4 regions of the Shewanella sp. HL-SH2 genome follow, and region 2 is predicted to be linked to each of the others. Evidence: predicted binding sites of a transcription regulator. Region 2 holds the regulator's gene; each other region holds the start of a gene.
What was found. Region 2 encodes sigma-54, which starts transcription at its own class of promoters, with help from an activator protein. Its sites were predicted from a motif close to GTTGGCACGNNNNTNGNNT; they were not measured.

Region 1: the regulator sigma-54 is predicted to act here: its motif matches at 2,455-2,473, upstream of fliE (flagellar hook-basal body complex protein FliE).
Region 3: the regulator sigma-54 is predicted to act here: its motif matches at 2,786-2,804, upstream of ACRWP9_RS18740 (TorF family putative porin).
Region 4: the regulator sigma-54 is predicted to act here: its motif matches at 2,686-2,704, upstream of ACRWP9_RS14000 (DUF3192 domain-containing protein).

What each region holds. Positions count from the first base shown of each region.
Region 1 covers NZ_CP195035.1:1,946,682-1,951,938, forward strand. Annotated here, with positions in the region: gene ACRWP9_RS08475 (sensor histidine kinase) at 1-1,018, shown strand, start outside; gene ACRWP9_RS08480 (sigma-54-dependent transcriptional regulator) at 1,011-2,357, shown strand; gene fliE (flagellar hook-basal body complex protein FliE) at 2,530-2,883, shown strand; gene fliF (flagellar basal-body MS-ring/collar protein FliF) at 2,948-4,627, shown strand; gene fliG (flagellar motor switch protein FliG) at 4,620-5,257, shown strand, end outside.
Region 2 covers NZ_CP195035.1:1,066,797-1,072,053, forward strand. Annotated here, with positions in the region: gene ACRWP9_RS04670 (HPr family phosphocarrier protein) at 1-123, opposite strand, end outside; gene rapZ (RNase adapter RapZ) at 157-1,014, opposite strand; gene ptsN (PTS IIA-like nitrogen regulatory protein PtsN) at 1,011-1,454, opposite strand; gene hpf (ribosome hibernation promoting factor) at 1,457-1,744, opposite strand; gene ACRWP9_RS04690 (RNA polymerase factor sigma-54) at 1,771-3,264, opposite strand; gene lptB (LPS export ABC transporter ATP-binding protein) at 3,425-4,156, opposite strand; gene lptA (lipopolysaccharide transport periplasmic protein LptA) at 4,153-4,740, opposite strand; gene lptC (LPS export ABC transporter periplasmic protein LptC) at 4,727-5,257, opposite strand, start outside.
Region 3 covers NZ_CP195035.1:4,257,252-4,262,508, forward strand. Annotated here, with positions in the region: gene ACRWP9_RS18715 (hypothetical protein) at 1-188, shown strand, start outside; gene ACRWP9_RS18720 (DUF4240 domain-containing protein) at 313-822, opposite strand; gene ACRWP9_RS18725 (hypothetical protein) at 889-1,284, shown strand; gene ACRWP9_RS18730 (response regulator) at 1,387-2,184, shown strand; gene ACRWP9_RS18735 (HU family DNA-binding protein) at 2,308-2,580, shown strand; gene ACRWP9_RS18740 (TorF family putative porin) at 2,912-3,598, shown strand; gene ACRWP9_RS18745 (PA3496 family putative envelope integrity protein) at 3,943-4,119, shown strand; gene ACRWP9_RS18750 (PDC sensor domain-containing protein) at 4,223-5,185, opposite strand.
Region 4 covers NZ_CP195035.1:3,217,511-3,222,767, reverse strand. Annotated here, with positions in the region: gene queF (NADPH-dependent 7-cyano-7-deazaguanine reductase QueF) at 1-762, opposite strand, end outside; gene syd (SecY-interacting protein) at 817-1,467, shown strand; gene ACRWP9_RS14010 (Zn-ribbon-containing protein) at 1,473-2,246, opposite strand; gene ACRWP9_RS14005 (hypothetical protein) at 2,246-2,596, opposite strand; gene ACRWP9_RS14000 (DUF3192 domain-containing protein) at 2,776-3,150, shown strand; gene ACRWP9_RS13995 (DUF2789 domain-containing protein) at 3,177-3,419, opposite strand; gene ACRWP9_RS13990 (GNAT family N-acetyltransferase) at 3,574-4,200, shown strand; gene ACRWP9_RS13985 (Mpo1-like protein) at 4,214-4,534, shown strand.

The DNA.
Region 1 (5,257 bases), 880 kb from region 2:
GGCTGCCAATATGTCAAATCAAATGGCGCATATTCTTCAGGCACTACCGTCTGGTGTCGTTATTATTAACGGTGATGGTGTGGTGACACTCGCTAACCCTATGGCGGCTGAGCTGCTTGGCCGACCGCTTCAGGGGTTACGTTGGTTTGATATTATTAATCGCGCTTTTTCACCCCAAGATGATGATGGCCACGAAGTGTCATTGAAAAATGGACGTCGAGTTAAGTTGGCTATTACGCCATTAACCCCAGAACCCGGTCAGTTGATTGTATTAACTGATCTAACTGAAACGCGTTTACTACAAAAAAACTTATCCCATTTACAGCGTTTATCGGCGCTTGGCAAAATGGTGGCAACTTTAGCTCATCAAATTCGTACGCCACTATCAGCCGCACTACTTTACGCCTCAAATTTAGGTAACACTAAACTAGCAGAGCCTTCTAGAACTCGCTTTCAATCAAAACTGGTTGATCGTTTAAATGAGTTAGAGCGTCAAGTAAACGATATGCTTTTGATGGCCAAAGGACGTCAAGATGCGAAAGCGGATAACGTAGCAGTATCTGATATTATCAATATTGTTATGGCTAATTGTGAAGTGATTGCCAACAAAAAATCCTGTGAGATATTCCAGCAATGCTCAACCGATGCCAGTTTATATGCTAATCGGGATGCGTTAAGTTCTGCGGTGAATAATTTAGTGATGAATAGTATCGAGGCCGGTGCAACCAAAATTAAAATTTGCGCCACGGAAGCTGAAGGTAGTGTCATTATTGATGTGATTGATAATGGTAAAGGACTAGACCCTCAAATGCAGCAACAAGTGCTCGAGCCTTTTTTTACCACTAAAGCACAGGGCACTGGGTTAGGGTTAGCTGTTGTGCAATCTGTGGTGCGTAACCATGGTGGTAACATTCAATTATCATGTAAATCGCAAATGGGTTGTCAGGTGCGATTAAGTTTTCCGATGTCTAAAGATTCGGTATTTAACAGTCAGTCGCAGGAGGGTAATCATGTCTGAAGCAAAACTATTACTCGTTGAAGATGATGCTGATTTACGTGAAGCATTACTTGATACATTATTGTTGGCGCATTATGAATGTGTTGATGTTAGCTGTGCAGAAGATGCGATTATAGCGTTAAAAGCACAACATTTTGACTTAGTCATCAGCGATGTCCAAATGGAAGGTATTGGTGGCTTAGGTCTGCTGACCTATTTGCAGCAAGCTCAGCCCAAATTACCGCTATTGTTGATGACAGCTTATGCCACTATTGATAGTGCGGTTAGTGCCATTAAGTTGGGAGCTGTAGACTATCTAGCTAAACCTTTTGCGCCTGAAGTTTTGCTTAATCAGGTATCAAGATATTTGCCGCAGAAACAAAATACTAACCAACCTATTGTTGCCGATGAAAAAAGTCTCGCGTTGTTAGGGTTAGCCCAACGTGTGGCGATATCAGATGCTTCAGTGATGATTTTAGGTCCCAGCGGTTCTGGTAAAGAAGTGCTAGCGCGCTATATTCATCATCATAGCAGTCGTAAAGATGCGCCTTTTATTGCCATCAATTGTGCTGCTATCCCTGAAAATATGCTGGAAGCGACCCTATTTGGGTATGAGAAGGGGGCGTTTACAGGCGCATACCAAGCATGTCCAGGAAAATTTGAGCAGGCCCAAGGTGGCACTTTGCTGCTCGATGAAATCTCTGAAATGGAGCTGGGGTTGCAAGCAAAGCTGTTGCGTGTTTTACAAGAACGCGAAGTGGAACGATTAGGTGGTCGTAAAACGATTAAACTTGATGTGCGTGTACTAGCTACATCAAATCGTGATTTAAAAGCCATTATCAGTTCAGGCGAATTTAGAGAAGATCTATATTATCGGATCAATGTATTTCCATTAACTTGGCCAGCACTTTATCAGCGTCCTGCCGATATTTTACCTTTAGCCAGACATTTGCTGGTTAAACATGCTAAAGCATTTAATATTACACCAGTTCCTACTTTAGGAGAGGTAGCCACCAGACGGTTATTAGCCCATCGTTGGCCTGGTAATGTTCGTGAGCTGGATAATGTGATTCAAAGGGCGCTTATTTTAAGTAATGGTGGCGAAATAAGCGGGCAAGATATTATTATTGATTCGGCAGATGTGGCTTTACACACAGATATTGACAGTATCGAAAAGCCTGCTGAAGTTGAAGGTCTTGGCGGTGAGTTGCAAGCGCAAGAGCATGTGATTATTCTTGAAACCCTAAATCAATGTCATGGTAGTCGAAAACTTGTCGCTGAAAAATTAGGTATAAGTGCACGCACGCTGCGTTATAAAATGGCTAAAATGCGTGATGCGGGAATTCAATTGCCCGCATAGCTGGTTTTTGTCTGTCTGACGAGCATTCCGTACTTGTTTTATAGCTTTCTTTACCAAAGCTACGCATTAACGCGTAGCTTTTTGCTTTACTGTTAATCTTGGCATTCAAATTGCTTTATCCCTACTAAGACAGTTAAATATCGTCAAATATTCGACGAATGGGAGTTTCAGCATGCAGATCAACGCCAATCCATTACTTCAAGAAATGCAGTCACTTCGTGGTGAAATTGCACCTTCCAGCCGTTCGAATATGGGGTCGGGTATTAGCCCTAACCTAATCCAGCAAGTGAATAACACCTCAGGTTCAGACTTTGGCCAGTTGTTATCCCAAGCTGTCGGTCATGTGAGTGGTTTACAGAAATCATCTTCAAGTTTAGCGACTCGTCTTGATATGGGGGATTCAACTGTGACCTTATCTGACACCGTCATTGCGCGCGAAAAATCAGGCGTAGCATTTGAAGCGACTGTGCAAGTCAGAAATAAACTGGTAGAAGCTTATAAAGAAATCATGAGTATGCCGGTATAACTTGCATCACAAAGACGTTATTAAAGCAGTATAAAAGTAGGGGCATATTGTGAGCACAGACATAATGGTAGGTTCAGATGCGGCAGTTGATGCCGGTATTCAGCAAGAGAATAAGTCTGGCTTGTTGAGCAATGTGGGCGGGGCAGACATGATGCGTCAAATCACTATGATTTTGGCGTTGGCAGTGTGTTTAGCCCTAGCTGTTTTTATTATGATGTGGGCACAGGAGCCTGAGTATCGTCCATTGGGTAAAATGGAAACAGCTGAAATGATCCAGGTACTGGATGTACTTGATAAAAATAATATTAAATACCAAATCAGTGTTGATGTTGTTAAGGTTCCTGAAGATCAATACCAAGACGTTAAACTGCTGTTAAGTCGTGCTGGAGTCGAGAGTAGTGCCAAAAATGATGACTACTTAAGCCAGGATAGTGGCTTTGGGGTGAGTCAGCGTATGGAGCAAGCGCGATTAAAGCACAGCCAAGAGTTAAATCTTGCCCGTGCTATTGAAGAATTAAAAAGTATTAGCCGTGCCAAAGTTATTCTTGCACTGCCTAAAGAGAATGTTTTTGCCCGTAACGCATCTAAGCCAAGTGCTACAGTTGTAGTCAATGTGCGTCGAGGCGGCCTAGGCCAAGAAGAAGTCGACGCTATTGTTGATATCGTAGGCTCCGCGGTACAAGGTCTTGAACCTTCGCGCGTGACAGTAACAGATTCTAATGGACGCTTATTAAATTCGGGCAGTCAAGATGGAGTATCAGCACGTGCCCGTCGTGAACTTGAGTTAGTGCAACAAAAAGAAGCAGAATACCGTAAAAAGATAGATTCAATTCTTATGCCTATCCTTGGTCCTGAAAACTACACCTCTCAGGTTGATGTCAGTATGGATTTTACTGCGATAGAGCAAACCTCAAAACGCTATGATCCTGATTTACCTGCATTGAGCAGTGAGATGACTATTGAAAGTAAATCATCTGGTGGAAGTGTAGGCGGAATACCTGGTGCATTAACCAATCAACCTCCCATGGAGTCTGATATTCCTACTGAAGCTGGGGGCGGTGGGTCAGCATCATCAAAATCATCGGATACTCATCGAGAAGCTACCCGTAACTTTGATTATGACACGACAATTAGTCATACCCGCCAGCAAGTAGGGCAAGTTCGTCGGGTGAGTGTGTCTGTGGCAATCGACTTTAAACCAGGAGAGGCGGGTGAAGATGGCCAAGTTAGCCGGGTTGCGCGTACGGAACAAGAGTTAACTAACATTCGTCGGTTGCTGGAAGGTGCAGTAGGCTTTAGTAGCCAACGTGGTGATGCGCTTGAAGTGGTAACTGTGCCGTTTATGGATCAGCTATTAGAAGAACTCCCCGCGCCAGATATGTGGGAAGAACCTTGGTTTTGGCGTGCAATTAAACTGGTGCTAGGTGCATTAGTGGTCTTAGTTCTTATTCTTACGGTAGTGCGCCCTATGCTTAAGCGCCTTGTTAACCCTGATGGTGTTAATATGCCGGATGATGTTCGTTTGGGGCATGAACTTGCTGAAATTGAAGATCAATATGCTGCAGATACGCTAGGTATGCTAAATACCAAAGATGCTGAATACAGCTATGCTGATGATGGTTCAATTCTTATTCCGAATTTACATAAAGATGATGATATGATTAAGGCGATTAGGGCACTGGTTGCAAATGAGCCGGAATTATCCACTCAAGTAATTAAAAATTGGTTACAAGACAATGGCTGATAATAAAACAGATAAAAAAGAAAAAGCTGAGAAAGTCGGTTTTGATTCTGATTCTTTAAGTGGAATTGAAAAAACGGCGATTCTATTGCTAAGTTTAAGCGAAGCCGATGCAGCGTCAATTTTAAAGCACCTTGAGCCTAAACAGGTCCAGAAAGTGGGTATGGCAATGGCGGCGATGGATGATTTTGGTCAAGAAAAAGTCATTGGTGTGCATAAGCTTTTTTTAGATGAAATTCAGAAGTTCTCTTCAATTGGTTTTAACAGTGCTGAATTCGTGCGTAAGGCACTAACAGCTGCGTTAGGTGAAGATAAAGCCGGTAATTTGATTGAACAAATTATCATGGGCAGTGGTGCTAAAGGCCTAGATTCGCTTAAATGGATGGATGCACGCCAAGTGGCGACCATTATTCAAAATGAGCATCCGCAGATCCAAACCATTGTTTTATCTTATTTAGAACCGGATCAAGCGGCTGAAATTTTTAGCCAGTTCCCCGAAAATACTCGCCTTGATTTAATGATGCGTATTGCTAACCTTGAAGAAGTGCAGCCCGCAGCATTACAAGAGTTAAACGATATTATGGAGAAACAGTTTGCTGGCCAAGGCGGTGCGCAAGCAGCGAAAATGGGCGG
Region 2 (5,257 bases):
ATCACCCTGGATCAGGGTAACATTGGCATTGAATGCATTAGCAAGAATAGCCAGTTTGGTCGCCGCTCGTGCGTGTAAACCAAGCTTGTTTGATATGATGACTTGGCGCTGTAAAAGACTCATTTAGTTAAGTTCCGACAAGTAACTTTATTGCGATTATTTGTGCTTATTTATAAGCTCTCGATGTCTTGCTTGAACAACATGTTTTTTACCACTTGAAAAACGTTTAGCAAGCTGGTCGGCGATATAAACTGAACGATGCTGGCCACCAGTACAACCAATAGCTATGGTTAGGTAGCTGCGGTTATTGCGCTCTAAGTGGGGCATCCATGTTTCAAATAGGTTTTCTATTTGCCAAATGAATTTATTTACCAGCGGTTGCTGGCCAAGAAACTCCTGTACCGGTTCATCTAATCCAGTAAAGGGGCGTAATTCTATTTCCCAATGTGGGTTAGGTAAAAAGCGTACATCAAACATAAAATCGGCTTCGGCGGGCATACCATATTTAAAACCAAATGACTCAAAATTGATCACTAACTCTTTATCAACACTGCCCATTAAAATTTCACGTACTTGATCACTAAGTTGATAAATATTTAGCTTAGATGTATCGATAAAATGGTCCACGTATTCAGAAATAGGCGCTAGTAGCTCACCTTCAAATTGAATCGCATCTTGTAGGGACATATTCTTTTTCGATAAAGGATGTAGTCGTCGGGTTTCACTGTAACGTTTTAGTAGTGCCTCATCACTTGCCTGTAAAAAAAAGCTTATGACTTCCGTATCCTCAGATAACCACGCTAGCTGCTGCTGTAATACTTTACCTTGCTCTTCTATATTTCGAACATCAACACTTATAGCCACCAGTTCATTGGTGTTTCTAAGCTGTTCTAATAGCCGTCCAATTAAGGGCAGTGGTAAGTTATCAACGCAATAGTAACCTAGGTCTTCTAGTACCCTAAGTGCGACAGATTTACCTGAGCCCGAACGACCGGATACAATGACTAATTTCATGCTGTGATAACCTGATAGAGTTCAGTTGAGTTACTTGCTTTTCGTAACTGCTTAAGAATATGTTTATCCGATAACTTTTCAGCCATTGAGGATAGGGTACTGAGATGTTGCTGACACTGGTCTGCTGGCACCAGTAATGCAAATAAGAGATCCACTGGTTGTTTGTCGATAGCATCAAATGAAATCGCTTCTTCGCACTTTATAAAAACCGCGATAGGGCGAACGATGGACGTTAAACGACCATGCGGGATTGCAATGCCAGAGCCTATTCCTGTGCTACCCATTTTTTCTCTAGCCACTAGGCTTTCAAAAATCTCTTGTGAAGAGAGGGATGGGTACTGGGCTGCAGCTAAATCACTGATAAGCTCCAGTACCTTTTTCTTACTGCCCGGTGTGGCACAGGAGGTGCATTCCGGCTGCAGGATGGTACTAAGTTCCATCATTAATGCTTAGTTAATTTCTCTTTGTGTTTAATGACCTGACGATCGAGTTTATCAATCAGGGCGTCTATAGCGTGATACATGTCAGCATGTTCAGATGTCGCAAATACCTCAGCTCCATTCAAGCTGACTTTTGCTTCAGCTATCTGTTGTTGCTTTTCGACATTTAATACTACGTGGACATTATTGATCTGATCGAAATGTCGTTCAAGTTTTGTAAACTTACTTGTGACATATTCTCTTAGTGATTCAGTAATTTCAATATGATGACCCGTTAAGGTGATTTGCATATTTATCCTCCAATTGCCTAGGTAGATTATAAACTCTTACGTTGGTTTGAGGGAGGGATCATCATCGCTTCGCGGTATTTCGCTATGGTACGACGTGCAACATTAATCCCTTGTTCTGCCAGAAGATCTGCCATTTTACTGTCGCTTAGTGGTTTTTTCTGGTTTTCAGCAGCAACCAGCTTTTTAATAAAAGCTCTAATTGCTGTAGACGAACATTCTCCGCCATCATCAGTACTGACATGGCTAGAGAAAAAATACTTAAGTTCGAACAGTCCGCGCGGTGTGTGCATATACTTTTGTGTGGTGACACGCGAAATAGTGGACTCATGCATTTCGACAGCTTCAGCTATGTCATTCAACACCATAGGCTTCATGGCTTCAGCACCGTACTCAAAAAAACCTTGCTGAAATTGCACAATACAATTGGATACTTTAAGCAGGGTGTCGCTGCGGCTTTCTAAGCTTTTGATAAACCATTTGGCTTCTTGTAAGTGACCTCGAATAAATTGAGTGTCTGTTGAACTCTTACTGCTTTTTGCCATGGCGGCATATTGTTGATTAATACCTATTTTTGGCATGTTATCAGGGTTCAATTCAACCACCCAACGGCCATTCTTTTTGGTCACTGACACGTCTGGGATAACATATTCATCATCCGGTGGGGTGATCATCGTGCCAGGACGTGGATTTAAAGATTGAATTAATTCAATTGCTTCGCGCAGCTCATCTTCTTTTAGCTTAGTTTTGCGCATGAGTGTGCGAAAATCACGTCCAGCAATCAAATCTAAATAATCTTTGATTAACATTCTGGCATTATCAATATGGGGCGTGTCTGGTGCAAACTGAACAAGTTGAATCAATAAACATTCACTTAAGCTACGTGAGGCGACACCCAGAGGGTCGAAATGTTGTATACGTTTTAGTACCGCTTCGACTTCGTCTAATTCGACAGAATCATCGCCCATAGCTTCTAAAATATCTTCAGTACTTTGGGTGAGATAACCTGTGTCATCAATGGCATCAATAATGGCTGTGGCAATAGCGAGGTCTGTTTCAGAAAAAGGGGTTAGATTTTTTTGCCATTCTAAATGCTCGTATAATCCTTCGGATGTTTCACCTTGGAAGGGCATGTCATCATTTGGCATGCTGCCAGAACCCGAACCAGGGCTTGCCATTGGGGAGGCGCTGTACACTTCATCCCAGGTAGTGTCCATTGGCAAGTCTTCAGACATTTGCTCTTTAGTCATTGACTCTGCGGTGTCGACATTTGAAGTGTCTTTTTCGACTACAGGTGCGCTTACTTCATTGAAGTCAGTTTCTGATAGGTCTTTGGAGTTATCATTTTTGTTGCTAAGTGCTGAAAATTCATCTTCCATTTCAAGCAAAGGATTGGAATCTAATACTTGTTGAATTTCTTGCTGTAACTCCAAAGATGATAACTGCAGCAAACGTATAGCTTGTTGCAGCTGTGGGGTCATAGTGAGGTGCTGACCCATTTTAAGTTGGAGTGAAGCTTTCATTACTGCTGATCCCTAGAAGAATTCGGCTTTCTACACTGATTAAAGTGAGTGATAGTCGCAATTTTTTAACAAATGGTTTTACTTTACCTATACACGATCAATTAGCTTAGTCGCCAGAAACATTTTGCCAAGCAAGTGCTTCAGATCCTATTTAGATTAACTATAGCTTGAATTGTTCGCCTAAGTATACTGCTCGAACTTGCTGATTGTTGAGTACTTCAGTTGGGGTGCCTTCGGCAATCAAATTCCCCTGGCTAACAATATATGCCCGCTCACACACATCAAGTGTTTCACGGACATTATGATCAGTAATTAATACGCCTAGGCCACGGTGTTTGAGTTGCAGAATAATTTTCTTAATATCAATCACTGAAATAGGGTCAACACCCGCAAAGGGCTCATCTAACAATATAAATTTAGGATTGGCTGCTAAAGCGCGTGCAATTTCTACCCGTCGTCTTTCACCACCAGATAGCGACATGCCTAAGCTATCGCGAATATGGGTAATATGGAATTCTTCTAAAAGATGCTCCAGTTCCTGAATTCGCTCATCCGAAGTCATCGATTTTCGGGTTTGCAACACGGCCATAATATTATCGTGCACACTGAGTTTTCTAAAAATACTGGCTTCTTGTGGTAAATAGCCAATACCTTTTCGCGCACGTAAATGCATTGGGTCAGCAGTTAAGTCATCGTCATCAATTAAAATGCGGCCATGGTCACTTTTGACTAAACCAACAACCATATAAAACGTGGTCGTTTTACCTGCGCCATTGGGACCAAGTAGTCCGACAATTTGGCCTGTTTTTACAGTTAAGCTGACACTTTTAACCACTTGACGACTTTTATAGCTTTTAGCTAAATTCTCAGCTGTTAAGGTAATTTGGGTCATTGGTTACCTTGCTTTTTTAACGGGATTTCAGGTAATTTTTGTGCTGGTGACTCATCATTTTGGAAATTTTCCGGTTGAATAATGGTAATAACACGATCTTCACCTTTACCGGTACTTTCAGCGATAAGTTCCTGAGCATTGATATTGTAACGGATCACGTTACCCGTCACTTTACTGCCTGCTTGATCTAGCTTAGCGTTACCTGTTAATAACAGTCCAGTTGTTGCTAAGTCATAACGAATTTCATTGGCGCTTGCTGTACCTATGCGACCATCATCAAGTTCTTGTGAAAATGTAGCAGGGTTACCGGTCGCAATGAGCGTTTTAGTCTGGCCGTTTTCAGCTGAAAATGCCCGCAGTTCATCGGCTTCGATATTGATCGAGCCTTGGGTAATTTTTACTGGGCCGTTAAAAATAATTTGATTATTTTTAACGTCTGCTCGTTGACTTACGGCTGCAATTTTAAGCTCTTGCTTCAAATCGCCTTCTTTAGCTACGGCGTTGCCTGCCAATACACTAATCGCTAAAGTGCAAATAACACTGCTTTTACCGAGCAATGTGGTTAAAAACTTAATGTGGTTCATATGTCCCTTCTACCTGGCTGAGTAAGGTAATTTGTTCTGCATTGAGATCGGCAAATAGCCCTAAGCCTTGAATAATAAAACCATTACCTTTAATGGTAACTGACTCTTCAGAACGACCTATCATAGTGTTTAAATTAAAGGTGACTTGTTGAGTTTCAAGTGATTGTAATGGTTCTTCAATATCAATGGCATCAATTACTACATCGTTATGTAAACTGACTTCATTTGAATGTTGATCTAAGGTCGCATTTTTAGCTGTTATTTGCCACTGCGCTTTACCATTTTCAGGGTAAAGAAGTAGTACAGGCGCAGTAAATGAAGTGGTATTTGTGCTGGTGAAATGTTCCATATGCTCGGCGCTAACTTTGCTGTCAATAAACCCGAGTTTATTAAATTCTGTCGTGCGAAGATTGTCAGCCACAAAATCAGGTCGCTCAATTCTAGGATCTTTAATTAACGCCATTTGGTTACGTTTGACTTGTACTTGCCAATACAATACCAAGGCTAAGCCAAAAAA
Region 3 (5,257 bases), 1.2 Mb from region 2:
GAGGCGTTATGGAGCAGCACAGCACTCAATTGAGTCAACAAATGCAAAATAATGAACAGCTATTAGAGTTAAAGTTAGAACAAAAACTTACTCAACAAGTAGCCAAAGCAGAAAGCCAGTATGTTGCTAAAATTTGTCAACAATATGATTTATCTTATGATAATGAGACATCTACTTGTATAAAGTAGCCGCGAATCCAACATAAAGCGACTCTCAATACGCATCTAAATTGCCCTGACTTGTCAGGGCAATTTCACTTATGGGGTGTGGGGCGACTCATTTAGGCCATGTTTAAACCTCAAACAGTCTGAGTTAAAATGGGAATCGCGCAGTTAATTTAGGGTAAGTCTGTTTTAACACTTTAGGCTTAGTCGAAAACTTTTTCCCCACAGGCGTATTATTGCCTGAAGGTACAAACGGTAATTCATCTTCATTACGGTTTTCATATAACTGACCCGCAACTAAATCGTAATCTTCAATAAACGGATAAGCATAATTATCTTTTAATGGCCATTGCGCCAAATCACCTAAGCTATCCGGTTGGGCAATAATTTTGTCATACCACTCTTGCCCTAATGACAAAATAAAACAACGAAACTCAGTAAAAGCATAATCAGAATCACAGCCCGTCACAATATAAGCTGCGCCCCAAATAGCCCACTGATAACTTCGGCGCAATTGCTGACCAAACATTTTATCAAATGCTTTTAATGACTCATCATCTAAAGGATCTAGTGACTGCTGTAATTGCTGTACGATTTGTTCAGAAGACTGGTCTGCATGGGTGCGGGTGACCAGTTGCCAAAATTGTGTTTCAGTCATTGAACTTTCCCAATATCCATTAAATTGCGATATTCTATCCTAAATACATCAAACCAAGTGAACAAAATGACACAGGTTAAGCGCCCCTTGGGCATTATATTACTGATTGCTTTATACAGTTTATTTACTATTATCGCCCTTTGGCGTGCAACTCAATATGCGACTTTTGACATATTAACCCTTGGTGTTTTACCCGTATTAGTGGGTCTATTGATCCGCGCGAAATGGGCTAAAATAGTGCTCTTTTTTCACCTAGGGCTGCAAACATTAGTGTTAATTGCAATGGGAACTACTGCGTTAATCGCGTATCAAATCACTCCCGAGGACGTGAAAATTGAATTTAATGGCCAAATCATTCCTATTTGGATAGTGGCAAGCGCTGCTATAAGTCTGGTCACTCTGCAGTGGTGGGCAGCACTAAACCATAAAGCGCGTCAGTATTTAAATAATATTGGCATTTAAAGACCACTTGAAACTGATTGTCGAGGACGTATTTGATAGTAATCTACTTATATGTCTATGCTATAGTCTATCTAGTGGTACAAAATAATAAGAGTTCAATAAATGCACAGTTTATCCCCTAGCGAATTATCTATTTTATTGCTTGAGCCTTCTGAGACTCAACGAAAAATAATTATGTCTCGATTACAGCAAGAAGGCGTTGTTAGCATTCAAACCGCTACAACTCTTGAAGATGCCAAAGCGATTATAGCTCGTCATAAGCCTGACTTAATTACTAGCGCGTTACACTTTCCTGACGGCGAAGCAACGGATTTACTCGCGTATATCAAGCAAAAACCAGAATACCAAGACATTCAGTTTATGTTGGTATCGAGTGAATGCCGCCGCGAGCAACTTGAAATTTTTAGACAGTCAGGTGTGGTTGCCATTTTACCTAAGCCTTTCAATTCAGATCATTTGGCTCGCGCATTAAACTCAACCATAGATTTAATCAGTAATGACGAATTAGATTTGAGCCATTTTGATGTGCATAATCTGAGAGTGTTGGTCGTTGATGATAGTCGTTTAGCACGTAACGTGATTAAACGGACCATTGGTAATTTAGGGATTAAAATTATTACTGAAGCAGAAGATGGTCAGCAGGCTATTAATCTAATGCAGCATAATATGTATGATTTAGTGATTACCGATTACAACATGCCCAGTGTTGATGGATTAGCGCTAACGCAATATATTCGTAATGAAAGCCAACAGTCACACATTCCTATTTTAATGGTATCGTCGGAGGCTAATGACACCCATTTAAGTAACGTATCCAGTGCTGGGGTTAATGCCCTTTGTGATAAGCCTTTTGAACCTAATTTAGTCAAACGGATCTTATATCAACTGCTTGAAGAGTAGCATAGTGGGTATTTGACAGTCTTTTTACCCTTTTATCGGACAAAATACTTTTAAAGCGTCAACGCTTATGGCATGTTAACCACGTTTTTAAAAACATTTCTATGGAAAGCAGAGAATATCAATATGAACAAAAGTGAACTGATTGCAAAAATTGCTGAAAACGCAGATCTAACTAAAGCAGAAGCTGGCCGTGCATTAAAATCATTTGAAGCAGCGGTAACTGAAGCGATGAAAAATGGCGAAAAAATTTCTATCGTTGGTTTTGGATCATTTGAAACCTCACAACGTGCTGCACGTACTGGTCGCAACCCGCAAACTGGTAAAGAAATTCAAATTGCCGCTGCAACTGTACCTAAGTTCAAAGCTGGTAAAACGTTAAAAGATAGCGTTAACTAAAAATAAGTTAACTGTTATTTTTAAAAGCCTCCTTTCGGAGGTTTTTTTATGCCCTATTTCTGTCAAATCGGGCAATCCTCAAATTAACATCGCCAGATCAGCTTACTGCACAACCCAAGTGCAATGCCGCACCATTACAAAGCAACCAATAGGCTTTTAACGTGTTCAAATTTTAATAATTAGTTGATATATATGATATTTAAACATTGGCACAACCTTCGCTTAACTCAGAGTAGATAAACCAACATTTAACACTCTGTCTCGATATATGAAGTTTTAAAGTCCTGACATACACAGTGTTAAATGCATAATAAAACTTTGAGGGAAGATGATGAAAAAATCACTATTACAAGCAGTTGCGTTATCAAGCACACTATTACTCAGCAGCACAGCTTTTGCCGAAGTATCCGCTAATATTGGCGCAACGTCTAACTACTTATGGCGCGGAGTCACCCAGACAGATGATGCGGTTGCTGTGCAGGGTGGTCTTGATTACGCACACGAGTCTGGTTTTTATGCTGGCACTTGGGCATCAAATGTCGACTTTGGTGATGCAGCAACCTATGAAGCGGACTTTTATGCAGGCTATGCTGGAGAGTTTGCTGAAGATTTCACTTACGACGTAAGCTATTTATATTACGCCTACCCTGATGCTGATAGCAGCTATGATTTTGGTGAAGTTTCATTTGTATTAGGTTGGAAATGGCTAGAATTAGGTTATTCAAAAGTGGTCAATGCTGATTCTGGGGTTTCTGGCGCTGACAGCGAAACTGATTGGAGTTACTTACAAGCTAATGCCAGCTTCCCTTTAACAGAGAAAGTCAGCTTAGGCGTTCATTATGGCTATTCACAGGGTGATGTCGTTAAAGACCTATTTAGCGAAACCTATTCTGATTACAACGTGTCACTGAGCGCTGACACAGATGTGGGCACAGTATCTTTCATGGTTTCTAACACAGATTTAGCAGATGACGATGCAAAAGTCGTTTTAGGTTATTCATACGGCTTTGATCTATAGCAGTACAACAATGTGAATTGTTTGCTAATCTAGTAGGTAAGCAATTTTCATTGGCATGTTAAGTTGCGTTAACGCTACCTTAGGGTGGCGTTTTTATTTTTAAACCTTACCCTAATAATGACGATTCCAATGTTCGTCAATCTTCAAATAAAAAGCCGTGTACTTTCCCTCTTTTATATCGCTCAACTAGCTTGCCGGAAAATAACTGCTAAGCTCAAATCGTGAAGGTAAAAAAAACTGTTCAGCTTGAACAATATATTTTGCTTTTCTAAGGATAATTTTTTGGTTAGAAAGAGCTCATTGGTTTAGTACTGTTGTTTACCATTGGTTATGAGGGTTTTATTATGGCTAATATCACTGAAAGAGTGCCTGACGATACAGAAATTGAAGCGATGACTTCACCAAGAAGTGCTAAAGGAGCCGAAAATTTGCAACATAAACGTCAAGTCAAAAGGCGTTTAGAAGATTTTCTTGAACAAGCACAACTTAGAAAAGCCATTGGTGATGACGACTTCTTTTAGTCATATAATCATCACACAAATAAAAAAACCATCGTTACAACCGCTGTCACTAAGCCGTTAATACGATGGTTTGTTTTTTAATAGCGGTAAATAAACTAAACTTTTAAGATAAGCGATTAAACTTTTGTTGCTGATTTTGAGTCAACAATTGCTCCGCCCTAGCCCCTAAATAAACATAAATACCTAGCCCAACTAACAAGCCAACTACAGCTAACATCATCATGATGGCCGGCTCAATATATTGTTTCTCTCCTAAAGAAGCTTTGAACATAGTTAGCAAAGCTTCTATCGAAATTGCGATTAAGATGGTGGAAATAAAACGCGTTATAGTCCGCCGTGTTGAACTATGACGAAATATATCTTTATGCATTAGCACTTCTTCTTCCAAAATCGTTTTACCCAAATCAAAAATCGCCAATGCGAGGGTCAGAAAAATAATAATACCAAAAGGCAGTAACGGATCATTTTGCGCCGGCTCAGACAGCAAGCGATAAATATCAGACACTACCGTCCACATTAATACACTCACCAAGACGAACAGCCCCAGCACAATAAAACTATATACGGCTTTAAATATTGGCGTCATTTTACGTCTTGCGCTGTCACCCATCATAAACTCAATCAACTGAGTAAGATTAATATCAACCACTACAATGACGCGCTGACTATTAGCATTTAACAGCTGTCTTGAGGCGCTTACACACAGGCCTCCACCCGTATTCGATAAATATGGGCTAGTAATATAGCGAGTACTGTCTTGCTCGGCTAAACCAGTAAAATAGGGACGATGGCTTCTGTCGGTATCGCGCCCTTTATCAGATAATTTAACTTTGCCTTTAGACACCACAAGGTTGTCGCTCACTTGAGTGCCATTTTCATCAAGTAGATACAGCAATTGCACAAAAGGGTAACTTCTAGCTAGCTCATTAAACACCTTATCTGAGGTCGGGTTCTGAAATATAGATGCGTCACTTAATCCTAATAAAATGGAATCCAATAATTCATGAATAACCGATTCATGCTCATGATAACGTTCGATAACACTTAAAAAACTCATTGCAGCCATATATCACTCCCTCTTTACCATAAGAGGTTAAAGCAGTGATTGTGCCAACTAATTACTATAATAAATTCATAA
Region 4 (5,257 bases), 2.2 Mb from region 2:
AACCGTTAGTTTAGTGCAGCGACAATAATGTTTTAGATCAACAAAAATCCGCTCAATACATTGCTCATGGAACTCATTATGTTGACGGAAAGATATCAAATAACGTAACAACTTTTCACGGTCTATTTTTGGCCCTTGATAACGGATCATCACGCTACCCCAATCTGGCTGAGACGTAATTAAGCAATTAGACTTCAGCAGGTTAGAGTTTAGGGTTTCAGCAACGTTTTTTTCTTCAGAGCCACTGCCCAACAACAAGTCAGAGTTAAAGTCATAATTGTCGACTTCAATGTCCAGATCATCAATACAGGTACCTGGCAGTTCAACGATTCGTTCTAGATTAAAGTGTTTAGGCTCAATCACTTTAACAACCACATCACCCTGGGCGCAGTTTGCTAAGTCTTTTTGTAATATTTGCTCTACAGCGGTAACACTGTCGAATTTTGTTTGATTAAAGCTGTTTAAGTACAACTTGAATGACTTAGATTCGATTAAATTAACACTGTTTATATCTAGGCTGACTTCAGCGATGGCAACCATTGGCTTACCTTTGCTGTTTAGCCAAGATAATTCATAAGCTGTCCAGATATCTGTGCCATGAAAAGGTAATTCATTAGTTAATTCAATAGCGTTTCGGTTCAGTTTACGCGGGACCCCTTGCAGCAGTGATACATCATACTCAGCTTGATACTCGGTTGTTTGGCCTAACGTTAAGCCTTTGAGTGCTTCTGCATCACTATAAGGATCGTGATTGTGTGTCATCTAATCGGTTTCCATGTCAAAATATCGCTTTATTATAAACTACGAGAAGCACCAGTGTCTTGTTCAACCGCACTTGAAAATTTTATAAATAAGTATCTGCTCGCATATCAAGATGCACTGTCGGAATTACCGCGATATTACCCTATGGGTGAAGACTCTGCTTGTATTCAAGGTCAGTTCGAGCAGAACAGTGATCATGCAGTATATTTTAAACCTTTTAAACGTAAAACATCAGCAGACTTTAGTAATGTTGAGCATGCGTTAGAACTCTCACTGCATGATGATATTAATCAATATTATGGTCAATTCTATAGCGCACCATTAATGTTTACCTCTACCTGGGGTGAAGGCGAGTTACTGCAGGCGTGGAATCAACAAGATTTTGAATATCTGCAGCAAAACATGATTGGCCATTTAATGATGAAAAAAAAGCTTAAACAAGAGCCGACCTGGTTTATTGGAGTGTTAGGCGATGGCGATCAAATGCTGACAGTTGATAATGAAACCGGTGGTGTTTGGATTGAAATACCGGGTGATAGGCCTAAACAAAAGTTAGCTGATTCATTGAGTGCTTTTATTGATCAACTTTCGCCAAGAATTACGCCGCCAATTAAACCCGATACCCCGGATGATACCGAGTGGCAGCATCCGGGTATTTGGCAACGTATTAAATTGATGTGGCAATATCTGTTACGTAAAAAATAAACAGTTTATTGATGATCCCATGACAGGTTTGAGATGATGCGGCAGTCTTCACAGCGGAAGTGAAACATATCTAATAACGGCTCATCTAGTTTCCACTCAGCACGGTTGCACTTAGGGCAAGTTCGGCTTTGCTCAGCGAGTAAGCTTTCACCCCCGACGCGATACAAGTAGTAGTAGGTTGGAATTTGGGTGAGGTATTCTATTCTGCCGCATAAATCACGGCCTCGCCTGAACAGGTCGCTAGTGACTGTACTTATTTCTTCAAGTGCAGCAAATTCTGCTTTGGTTGCAGCAGCCATTTGTAACTCATCACATGCTTGCCATTCACTTTGCCATTTGATGATGCGCTTATGATCACCATTAAAGGTTGCGGGGATCTGATAAAGCGGAATTGGCAGTAAGTTATCTCCGCTTCTTAATGGCGAACACATATGTACATAACTGGTGTAAAGCAGCTGCCAACTAGCCGGTTCAGTGTTACTGACCTCTGAATTAATGTCCTGACCAATAAACTTTTCCCTTGGTGCAAGCAATTTAGCTTCAGTTAATCCATTTATCGCTGATTTGACCCAGGGGCTGTTATGGCGTTTTGCTAAGCTGGTTTTTTCTGGCAGCATCAAACGCGCTTTAAATTCGCCATCGTTAAACGCCACTGCAAATTCTCTGCCCAGTATTTGGCCGTTGGCACGTAGAGCTTCTAAATAGTGATTAATGGCTTTTTCGGCACTGGAGATAGTGGTATCAGCAAAAGGTTCAAAGCGTAATTCAATAACAAACATTATGGTGCCTTTTGTGCTAAAGGTTGTTCAGCTTGCTGCTCGAGTTGTTGTTCAAGTTGTGTGATACGCGCCATTAGTTGATTAATTTGTTGCTGCATCTTGTGTTGCTGTTCTGCCACTTCGATCAAGCTGATGTTGTTTTGCGGTTTATTTTCTGATTCTTCCGTCGGCACAAAATCAGCAATACCTTGCCATTCAGATTTAGGTATTGCTTTAAATTGCTGAAGCCCTTGAACAATTAATGGCATAGGTACTTTGCCTACACGGCCTTTAATTAAGGCAACGCTGGGAGTATGTCCATTGATGGCGATGGCTTTAGCTGCCGCGATAACGTGTTCAATTGGACTCATAAGTGGTGAAAATCCTTGTTTTTTAGTAGTGAGAAATACTACTTTATTATTATTTTGATATTAATTTATATAAAATCAATAGCATACGTTTTGGCATGAAAATAGCATTAAGGAATGTTAATTGAACTGTAAGTGTTAACTTACTCAATAGCTATTTATTCTAACAAAAAGGAAATAACATGAAATCAAAATTAATGGGCGCAGCGCTAATTACCGCTATATCTTTAGGCTTAAGTGGCTGTGTATTAAATGTGGGTGATCATGAGTCTGGAAAAAGTCACGACTATTGGGAAGTACAACAAGAAAAAAACCGCGATAGTTTAACAAAACTGTCGTTAGGAATGACCTTAGATCAAGTGCAAGTGATTATGGGCACCTCAGACTTTAGTGAGGCATTTGTGAACCAGGCAGATAAAGAACAGGTTAAAGTATTATTTTATCGTACCCAATGGGCGAAAGGCGATGGTAAAACAACCAAAGATGAATGCACACCTATTGTATTTAAAAATAGCGAGTTAGTAGGCTGGGGCGATACAGCCTACAAACAAATTTAAGTTTGCTCTAGGCTGACCGCTAATGTCTAGCTAGTATGTGTCGATCTTAGCATAACGTCCAATTGGTCTATCACCTCTGACCATTGGGCGTCTTGATTTAGTGCTTCTTTGAAGAAGGTTTTTTGGGCCAAATTCCAAAAGGGCGCATCTATCAATAATGTATGGTCATCTATTTGGTGACTAGCAATAAATGCAGTCACTTCCTTTTCCCCATAAGCTAAGCCTAGTTGCATAAATAAATGGTTCAGATCTGTTTTAGTGGTATCCATTTTAGCTCCTTTGATTTTAACCAGTATTACTGCCGTAGCCGCTAATTGCAAACCCACTGTGGTTATAATTTATTATCCAGCTTTAATTGGTGATTGTTTCAAACTTGTTAACTTGCTAAGTTAATGTTGAACGTAAAATAGTCAAGGAACAATAATGGATAACAAAACCTTGGAACAATTTAAAGCAGTGTATCTAACGGCTGAAGACTTACGTGTAGCAGCCTCTATTATTTATAACGCGTATCACGATGACCCATTCTTTTTAAAGGTATTTGGCAACCAAGATAATAGTATGTATGAACAAAAGTTACGTGCAGCTATTCGTGAAGAATTAAATGAGCTTTGGCAGCAAGAACAACCTTTAATTGGCTGGTTTGATGGTGAGCGACTCATTGGGGTGGCTTGTGTTATTACTCAGCAAATTCCGATTGGTCAATCACGCTACTGGCATTGGCGTTTGAAAATGGTGTTAGGCACTGGTTGGAAGTCTACCCAGGGATTAATGGAAAAAGAAACCTGTTTATTAACACACTTACCCTCTGATAAATGCGGAATATTGCAGTTTATTGCGCTAACACCGAATGAGCAGCGCAAGGGTAATGGGGCTAAATTAATTCAAGCTGTGTTGAGTTGGTGTGATGAACAGCCTCAACTTGATGGCATTGGCGTATTTGTTAACAACCCAGTTCATAATAAGGCGTTTAGTCACCAGGGATTTAAAAGCATAGCCAGTGTAACGATTGGTGAGGTTGAAGGTGAAATCTTATTTTATGCAAAATGAATGGTAAGCGATGATGAGTAAACAATATAAAACGTTTAAAGAGTTTTACCCATTCTATTTATCTCAGCACCAAGACTTAGTATGTAGGCGACTGCATTACCTTGGCAGCACCATTATTGTTGTTTTGCTAATCAATACTTTTATTAACCAGCAATGGTGGCAATTAGTTTGGTTGCCGGTGATTGGTTATGGTTTTGCTTGGATTGGACACTTTATGTTTGAGAAGAATCGTCCAGCTACTTTCACTTACCCTCTATATAGCTTACTTGGAGATTGGGTAATGTACGGGCAAATGTTAAAAAGAGTGTTATCAAAGTTGATTGCTAAGCTTTAAGTGCCCAGTATTTTGTAAGCCTTATCCTACAGTTGTGTAGGTGTTATTAGGTTTTGCTGTAGTACAAAATCAATCATTAATATTTATTTAAATATATATCAATACCTTACGATTTACCTTTGTTTTTTGTTGGGGATATCTTTTTAGTTGTGTTGGTGCGATGTGTTTCAATGCAGGCCGTTCGAGATACAATAGTTACATCAAGTGAATGAGGTCACTAGGTTTGCTCAGGAAGAGCAATAATATGACCTCACCATTTTGAACTTCAGGGATGAAACAAGGACACGCTCAAGGATTATGGGCATGAGCTCGGTAAATGGATAGCCGAAACAAGGATGAGTGGAAGCGTAAGCTAACACAAGGAATCAAGGATAGGATTGCAGGATGCACAGGGACGATTCAACGGATTTGAATTTTCAGCCATGGATGACTGAACAATGGATTGAACTCAACTTACATTAGTAAAGGAATGTTGAGATAAAAGGAACAGGGAGCCGCTAGGATAGCGAATCGCAAGGATGGAGCAGGGAGCACAAATTTAGCAGGATGGCTAACGACAGTGTTAAATGGGCACAACCTTTTTAGGTTGTGCCTTTTTATTGGCTGTAAGTCATTTCCCTAAGCTATTGTTGATGGCTTAACTCTACCGTCCTTGTGAGATATATCTCACAAAGCATGTAAGCCTAATAGGTTTTAATTATAATAGACTACTTACATTTTTAA